DNA from 2 places in the Rhizobium sp. P1_C7 genome. Region 1 is predicted to be linked to the other one. Evidence: predicted binding sites of a transcription regulator. Region 1 holds the regulator's gene; the other holds the start of a gene.
What was found. The regulator LexA, encoded in region 1, represses DNA repair genes until DNA is damaged. The targets are predictions, from matches to a motif close to TGTTCNNNNTGTGTTCNG.
Positions count from the first base shown of each region.

Region 2: a site for LexA is predicted at 2,395-2,412, ahead of recA (recombinase RecA). Genes of this name have one in related genera too.

Region 1 covers NZ_JBFUAL010000002.1:33,175-37,595, forward strand. Annotated here, with positions in the region: gene gltA (citrate synthase) at 1-827, opposite strand, end outside; gene AC1D2R_RS03235 (hypothetical protein) at 1,162-1,446, opposite strand; gene AC1D2R_RS03240 (hypothetical protein) at 1,808-1,942, shown strand; gene lexA (transcriptional repressor LexA) at 2,159-2,881, opposite strand; gene AC1D2R_RS03250 (VOC family protein) at 3,082-3,966, shown strand; gene kdsA (3-deoxy-8-phosphooctulonate synthase) at 3,963-4,421, shown strand, end outside.
Region 2 covers NZ_JBFUAL010000002.1:295,209-299,629, reverse strand. Annotated here, with positions in the region: gene cckA (cell cycle histidine kinase CckA) at 1-368, shown strand, start outside; gene AC1D2R_RS04570 (pseudouridine-5'-phosphate glycosidase) at 398-1,324, opposite strand; gene AC1D2R_RS04565 (carbohydrate kinase family protein) at 1,354-2,298, opposite strand; gene recA (recombinase RecA) at 2,539-3,618, shown strand; gene alaS (alanine--tRNA ligase) at 3,773-4,421, shown strand, end outside.

The DNA of each region.
Region 1 (4,421 bases):
AACATGTTGAGTGCTGCTTCGTTAGCGCCGCCGTGAGCCGGACCCCAGAGGCAGGCAATGCCGGCCGCGATGCACGCGAATGGGTTAGCGCCCGAAGAGCCGGCGAGGCGTACGGTGGAGGTCGACGCGTTCTGCTCGTGGTCGGCGTGCAGGATGAAGATACGGTCCATGGCGCGGGCAAGCACCGGATTGACGACATACTCTTCGCATGGAACGGCAAAACACATGCGCAGGAAGTTCGATGCGTAGTCGAGATCGTTTTTCGGATAAACGAAGGGCTGGCCGACATGGTACTTGAAGGCCATTGCAGCGAGCGTCGGCATCTTGGCGATCATGCGCAGGCTGGCAACCATGCGCTGATGCGGATCTGTGATGTCGGTCGAGTCATGATAGAAGGCCGACAGGGCGCCGACACAGCCGCACATGACAGCCATCGGATGCGCATCGCGGCGGAAGCCGGTGAAGAAACGCGACATCTGCTCGTGCACCATTGTGTGGTGCGTAACGCGATAGTCGAAATCCTTTTTCTGTGCAGCGGTCGGCAGTTCGCCATAAAGCAGCAGGTAGCAAACCTCGAGAAAGTCGCCGTGCTCGGCCAGTTGCTCGATCGGATAACCGCGATGGAGCAGGACGCCCTCGTCGCCGTCAATGTACGTGATTTTCGATTCACAAGACGCGGTCGAGGTGAAACCAGGATCATACGTGAAGGAAGCCGTGTTTTTGTAGAGGGCGCCGATATCGATGACGTCAGGGCCAATCGTGCCGCTTTTTACGGCGAGGTCGACCGACTTGTCACCAAGTTTCAGTGTTGCGCTTCGATCCGTCATTATGATCCTCCAAACTGGCGGGTGGCACCATAAAGGCGCCATAGGGTTAAGCGTCGTCAGCGATAGCTATATGATCGCGCGGTTAATGCCAAGTTCTCTTGATGCCATTTTGTGCATTGCAGTATTAACTTTTAAGCAGCGCAGCGATGCCCTTCGCGCATAGCGGAAGCCAATGATTATCCTCGTCTTTTCCGCGTTCCGATTTCTCTTCGGAATTCAATCGATTATTGTTGCGTGAAGCGTCCGAAGCTTGCATTCTGGTTGCGGATGAGGGCGGCGTCCGCGTGCAGGTGTATGCCGGTGTTGCAAACGATTGAAGCGGGTCGACAGCGTCTCAGGCGGCGCACGCGATCTTTATGCGCGCTCTTCCCCATGAAGGCGCCTGTGTCGTAAGGGTACGGTCCCGCGGCAGACGCCAATCGGCATCTCGCTGGACGACAAGAACCGAACGTGCCGCAGATATATTGCCGCCGGCCGCCTCGAGCGGGTCGAGGAATTCGGCCAGGGACGTTACTTCCTGATCTCGCAGGTCCTTCTCGGAGCCGGCGCATTCGTGGTTCACGTTCGAGGCCGCTGTGCCGCGGCTTGGGGTGTGCATCGCAGCTCTGCTGCTGGTCATTCTGGCGGCACGATCCGGCGCATGATCCTCAGGCGACCGCTCTCGCAGGCTTTCTGGTGGCGGTTTATGCGAGTTGCTGAGCGCCTACGGGCTGAAGGCGAACCTGATTGCCGTGCACTCATTTCGTTCGTTGTGTTACCGATGGGGGATGCTCGCCTTGCTGCTGGCGCCGTCCCGGCTCGACGTGCGCTGCCGTGGAAGGTAGCCGGGGTCGGTCTGGACGTGGTCATTGCCATCGCCAAGATGGTGTTGGGATGGGGCGGTACGGTGGACATGGCGCGCCTCCCTGAATGGCGGTTTCCTGCTGACGCGATTTCGCGGTCTCGGCAACCACTAGCCGGCGTGCCGAAAAGGAAGACCGATGGAGAAGCCGCAGCAACAGCAGAAGGCCCGCAGCATGATGCGTCGCGTCGCCAACGCAGCCGAGGATGGTTTTGTCAGCCTGAACATGGCGTGTGGCGATCCACGACAGCGGCTATGTGGTCGCCACGCTTGAAAACGCCGCCTGCCTCGGCCCGCCTGCGACGGAGCCGATATCACAATCACACCGGTTCGTCTCCGCTCAGGATCGATGCTGCTGACGGGCGAAAGCCTGCGTGGTCGGGAGCCTTTGAAATACGCGTATTGACGACCAAGGGACGCCGATCGTCACCGCTGCATATGACCGGCTAGACTTGGCGCAGCGGTCGCTTCGCCGACAGAGCAATTCGGATCAATGATAACGCCGGATAAGGCCGACGAGCTTGCCCTGAACCTTGACGCGGTCCGGCCCGAATATGCGGGTCTCATAGGCGGGGTTCGCAGCTTCGAGCGCGATCGAGGCACCCTTCCGCCGAAAGCGCTTCAGTGTCGCCTCTTCGTCATCGACGAGCGCGACGACGATATCGCCTGGATTTGCGGTGCTGCCGTTGCGGATGATGACAGTGTCGCCGTCGAAGATACCGGCATCGATCATGGAGTCGCCCTTGACCTCCAGCGCGTAGTGTTCGCCGGAACCAAGCATGTCGGCTGGAACCACGATGTCATGGGTGTTGTTCTGGATTGCCGAAATCGGAACGCCGGCTGCGATGCGTCCCATGACAGGGACGGAAGCGGAATTGCCATTGTCGGAATTTGGAGCCGGCTTCGGTCCGGCGGGAGCAACAATCTGCGGCTTTCCGAGGCTGCCTTCGATGACGCTCGGCGAGAAGCCACGTCGCTGTTGAAGGCTCGGATTGTACGCTTCCGGGAGCTTGATCACTTCGAGTGCGCGGGCTCGATTGGGCAACCGGCGAATGAACCCCCGCTCTTCGAGCGCCGTGATCAGCCGGTGGATGCCCGATTTCGACGCCAGGTCGAGCGCATCCTTCATTTCGTCGAAGGAAGGGGGAACGCCGGACTCCTTCATTCGCTCGTGAATGAACAAAAGAAGTTCCTGTTGCTTGCGTGTGAGCATGGAAGTCAACCCCAGAGTCGTGAAACAAAGCCAGAACAGACACTATATGTTCCATATGTGTTCCGCAAGTGCCTAAATTTTCGTGAAACTTGGCCCGTATTTGTTGCGTTTTGCACTTCATTCGACCTATGCCGCTCACACCTCTTGCATTGTCACGAGAGCCAGCGCACACATTTGCGAATTTCGGAAGAGGATTTGCCATGAGTGAAGTCCATCCGCTCGACCATGTTGTCCTGCCTGTCGCCAATGTCGGTTTGGCGAGGGAACGCCTTGGCAAACTCGGCTTCACCGTGGCGGCCGATGCGCGGCACCCGTTTGGAACCGAAAACGCCTGCATTTTCTTCGCCGACAAAACATACCTCGAGCCGCTCGCCGTTGCGAGCGCGGAGGCCTATGAGGCGTCGATCAAGAGGGGTAACGTATTCACGGCGCGCGATCGCGCCTTTCGTTTCCGTTGCGGCGAGAACGGCCTCTCGGCGGTTGTTCTGGCGACGACGGATGCCGATCGCGACCACGCGCGTTTCCATGCCGACAGGATAAGCGGCGGCGACATGCTACAGTTTGAGCGTCCGATGAAGATGCCCGATGGTTACGAGACCACCGCGGCTTTCAGGCTCGCCTTTGCTGCGGACCTTCGTGCACCCGATTTTTTTATCTTCACCTGCCAGCGTATCAATGCGCTTCCCGCAGACCGCAAGACACTGGAAACGCATGCGAATGGGGTGATCGGGATCACCGAGATCGTGCTCGCCGCGCCGGACCCGAAGGCGTTCGGTCTGTTCCTGCGCTTTTCCTCTGCGGCGCCGTTGGTCCGGGACGAAGCGTTCGGTATCAGCCTTGCCACGCCAAATGTTCGGATCAGCATTCTTTCGCCGGATGGACTGAATGCCTATTTTGATCTTGCCGCGCCCGGCACCGATCGTGGCCTGCGCGGCGTCGCCATCGTGTTCAAGGTCGGCGATCTTGCCGTGACAGAAGCGCATTTGGCTGCTAACGGGATCACCTACACCCGCAAGAACAATCGAGTTCTGGTGAAGGCTGCGTCCGGGCAGGGCGCGCTCTTTGCCTTCGAGGAGAAACGATGAGCCAGACAAACTCCGAAGTCGCAATCGGCGAGGGTGCCGGCGCGGTTGTGTTTTCAAATAGCGGCAAGCTGTCGCTGATTGCCGGCCCCTGCCAGATGGAGAGCCGCGATCACGCGTTCATGATCGCCGGCGTCCTCAAGGAGCTGTGTGACAAGCTTGGCATCGGGCTCGTCTACAAATCCTCCTTCGACAAGGCGAACCGCACTTCGCTTTCGGCACAACGCGGCATCGGCCTGGAGACGGCGCTTGAAGTCTTCGCCGATCTCAAGAAGGAATACGGCTTTCCCGTTCTGACCGACATCCACACGGAAGAGCAGTGCACCGAAGTGTCGACCGTTGTCGATATTCTACAGATACCAGCTTTCCTCAGTCGCCAGACGGATCTTTTGGTCGCTGCCGCCAGGACCGGCCGCGCGATCAACGTCAAGAAAGGCCAGTTTCTGGCGCCATGGGAT
Region 2 (4,421 bases), 260 kb from region 1:
GTTCGGCGGTAATTCTGCTGGTTGAGGACGAAGAGGCTGTGCGCCGCGGCGGCAAGCGAATGCTCGAGACTCGCGGCTATACCGTTCACGAAGCCGGTTCCGGCGTTGAGGCGCTGGAAATCATGGAAGAGCTGGACGGCAAGGTCGATATCGTCGTCTCCGACGTGGTGATGCCCGAAATGGACGGGCCCACGCTTTTGCGCGAGCTCCGCAAGACATATCCGGACCTGAAGTTCATTTTTGTCTCGGGATACGCCGAGGACGCGTTTGCCCGTAACCTGCCGCCGGAATCGAAATTCGGCTTCCTGCCGAAGCCGTTCTCCCTGAAGCAGCTCGCTGTGGTCGTCAAGGAGACGCTGGACAGCTAAGGGAGGCGCCTGAACGCCTCCGTTATCGATTAGGCCGTCAGTGCGACGGCGATTTCCGCTGCCAGGCGCGCGTTGTTTTCGACAAGCGCGATGTTGGTCTTCAGGCTCTGGCCGTCGGTTAGGTCGAAGATGGTGCTGAGCAGATAGGGCGTGACCGCCTTGCCGCTGATCTCGTCGCGCTCAGCGCTGTCAAGCGCTCGCTCGATGTAGATTTCCATCTCTTCGCGCGCGATTTCGTCCGCTTCCGGCACCGGATTGGCAATCAGCATGCCACCGTCGATGCCGAGCTGCTCGCGAACAGTCTGGAAGTTGGCAATCGCCGCGGGGCTGTTCAGCGTCAGCGGACTGCGCAGGCCAGACGACCGCGACCAGAAGGCCGGGAACTCTTCGCTTTCGTAGGTGACGACCGGGACGCCCGCCGTTTCGAGGACTTCCAGGGTCTTCGGGATGTCGAGGATCGCCTTTGCGCCGGCGCAGACAACGATGACGCCGGTGCGGCCGAGCTCCTCGAGGTCGGCTGATACGTCGAAGCTGTCTTCAGCGCCGCGATGGACACCGCCGATGCCACCGGTTGCGAAGACCTTGATACCTGCGCGTTCGGCCGCAATCATCGTCGCGGCGACCGTTGTCGCGCCGTGGCGACGTTCGGCGATCGCGAAGGCGAGGTCGGCGCGGGAGACCTTCAGAACGTCTTTTGCCTGCGCAAGCTGCTCGAGTTCCTCGGCTTCCAGGCCGATGTGCAGCGTGCCGTGGATGACTGCGATGGTCGCGGGGACCGCACCCTGTTCACGAATGATCGATTCAACGCTTCGCGCCATTTCGATGTTGCCGGGATAGGGCATGCCATGGGTGATGATCGTGGATTCCAAGGCCACGATCGGCGCACCGCGCTGCTTGGCGCTGGCAACTTCTCTCGAATAAGCGATCGGCAGGAGAGGGGACACAGGCTTCGTCATTGTATCTTCCATTTCATTCTATTAGCGCTTCAATGCAGAATTCTTGGCTCAGGGACAAGAGCAAGTGTCTGTTTCAGCAGATCAGCGGAGAGTTTTTCGTTCACGGCGTGCGGCGATTGAACGGTGAGAGCCGCCGCAGCCGCGCCATTCCGGACGGCGTCCGCGAGCGGCAGCCCACGCATGAGTGCGTCAATGACCCCGGCGGCGAGGGAATCTCCTGCGCCGGTGACGTCTGCCACGTCGGCGACATCAGCTGGCTGCAGCGCAACAACCCGACCATTCGCAAAGGCGATCAGTTCGCGCTGCCCGCGGGTCACCACCCCGCCCCTGAGGCCCGTGTCACCAAGCAGTGACGGCCAATGCGACGGGTCGTTCGGACGTTCGCCGGTAAGCGCTGTGGCTTCCGCTTCATTGAGGAAGAGGTAGTCGATGCCTTGCATGCATGGTTTCAGCTTCACCACCTTGGCCGGCGAGATCGCAATAGCGCCGACCGGTTTGCCGAGCGCGCTTGCACGGGCAACGATGGCAGCGAGCGTGTTTTCCGGCAGGTTGGCATCGAAGAGGATGAAATCCGCGGCCGCAAAGGCGTCGCGGACCGCGCGAATGGACAGGCGCCGTGGCACGAACATGCGGTAGAGATCCATATCCGCTAGCGCGATGACCAGATTGCCGTCGCGTTCGATGATTGCGGTGTAGCTTGGCGTCTTGCGATCGAGGAAGACAAATGGCCGATCGTCGATGCCGGCATAGTCCGCAGCCTCGCTCACCATTTCGCCTGTCGGGTCGCCGCCGCGCGGAGAGATCATCGTGACGTCGAAGCCCAGTCGGGCGAGATTGCGCGCTGCGTTGAAACCGCCGCCGCCCGGCTCCTCGAACCAGGAACCAGGGTTGCTGGCACCCAACGACGTCTCTCCCGAGATGCGGCCACGCCTGTCGATGTGGGCTCCGCCCAAAACAAGAATCTTCTTCCGCATATCACCGTCTCGTGTCGCTAGACGATCCGAATCGTCCCGTTGAATGGAAGGGCGAAGAGCCCTGAAACGCTTGCGTAAGGCCTTGCTTTCCATGGATAAAACAAATGTAGAACACAGGCCGTTTTACCTTTTCCTTTCAATCGCTTGAACGGCACTTGCGGCACAAGAACAAATGCGGTACAAAATCGATATCGGCGGCGACATTGATTGAGCGGCTTCAATAACCTAAAGGTGGATCGAATGTCACAGAATACATTGCGGCTTGTAGAGGACAAATCGGTGGACAAAAGCAAGGCACTTGAAGCGGCACTCTCACAGATCGAGCGGTCGTTCGGCAAGGGCTCTATCATGAAGCTCGGCTCGAATGAGAGCGTCGTCGAGATTGAGACTGTTTCGACGGGCTCTCTCGGGCTGGATATCGCGCTCGGAATCGGCGGCTTACCCAAGGGGCGCATCATCGAGATTTACGGACCGGAAAGCTCGGGCAAGACGACGTTGGCGCTGCAGACCATTGCGGAAGCGCAGAAGAAGGGTGGCATCTGCGCCTTCGTAGACGCTGAACACGCGCTCGATCCGGTCTATGCCCGCAAGCTCGGCGTCGATCTGCACAATCTTCTGATCTCGCAGCCGGATACCGGCGAGCAGGCCCTAGAAATCACGGATACACTGGTGCGTTCCGGCGCCATCGACGTGCTTGTAGTCGATTCCGTTGCCGCACTGACGCCGCGTGCTGAAATCGAAGGTGAGATGGGCGATAGCCTGCCGGGTCTCCAGGCACGACTGATGAGCCAGGCGCTGCGCAAGCTGACGGCTTCTATCTCGAAGTCCAAGACCATGGTCATCTTCATCAACCAGATTCGCATGAAGATCGGCGTCATGTTCGGTTCGCCGGAAACGACGACCGGCGGCAACGCGCTGAAGTTCTACGCTTCCGTCCGCCTCGACATCCGCCGTATCGGAGCGGTCAAGGAGCGCGAAGAGGTGATCGGCAACCAGACGCGCGTCAAGGTCGTCAAGAACAAGATGGCGCCTCCCTTCAAACAGGTTGAATTCGACATCATGTATGGCGAAGGCGTCTCCAAGACCGGCGAACTGGTCGACCTCGGCGTCAAGGCCGGTATCGTCGAAAAGTCTGGTGCTTGGTTTTCCTACAACAGCCAGCGCCTCGGCCAGGGCCGCGAAAACGCGAAGATCTTCCTGCGCGACAATCCTGAGGTGATGCGCGAGATCGAGACGTCGATCCGCCAGAATGCCGGCTTGATCGCCGAGCAGCTTCAGAATGGTGGGCCCGATGCCAATGAAGGGGACGGCGAAGGCTAAGTCTTCTGCAGTTTGCTGATAGTTTGAAACCGGCCGCATTCCTTCATCAGAATTCGGCCGGTTTTGTTTGTCTGCTGGACAGTGGTTAACGCGGACGATAAAAGCCACTGACTTTACGTTTTGACCTGCCTCTGGCAGCATTGAAGGGCATAGCATGAGCGGTGTGAATGATATCCGGTCGACCTTCCTCGACTATTTCAAGAAGAACGGCCACGAGATTGTTCCGTCGAGCCCGTTGGTGCCGCGCAACGACCCGACATTGATGTTCACCAATGCGGGCATGGTACAGTTCAAGAATGTCTTTACCGGTCTCGAGCAGCGTCCCTACAAAACGGCGTCCACTGCGCAGAAGTGCGTACGCGCGGGCGGCAAGCACAACGATCTAGACAATGTGGGTTATACAGCGCGCCACCATACGTTCTTCGAGATGCTGGGCAATTTCTCCTTCGGAGACTATTTCAAGGAACGGGCGATTGAACTTGCCTGGAACCTGATCACCAAGGAATTCGGCCTTGACCCCAAGCGCCTGTTGGTCACCGTCTATCACACCGACGACGAAGCTTTTAACTTGTGGAAGAAGATTGCCGGGCTGTCGGACGACAAGATCATTCGCATCCCGACCAGCGACAATTTCTGGGCGATGGGCGACACCGGTCCGTGCGGTCCCTGTTCGGAGATTTTCTACGACCACGGCGATCACATCTGGGGCGGCCCTCCCGGCTCGCCGGAAGAGGATGGCGACCGTTTCATCGAGATCTGGAACCTCGTCTTCATGCAGTACGAGCAACTGACGAAGGAGGAAC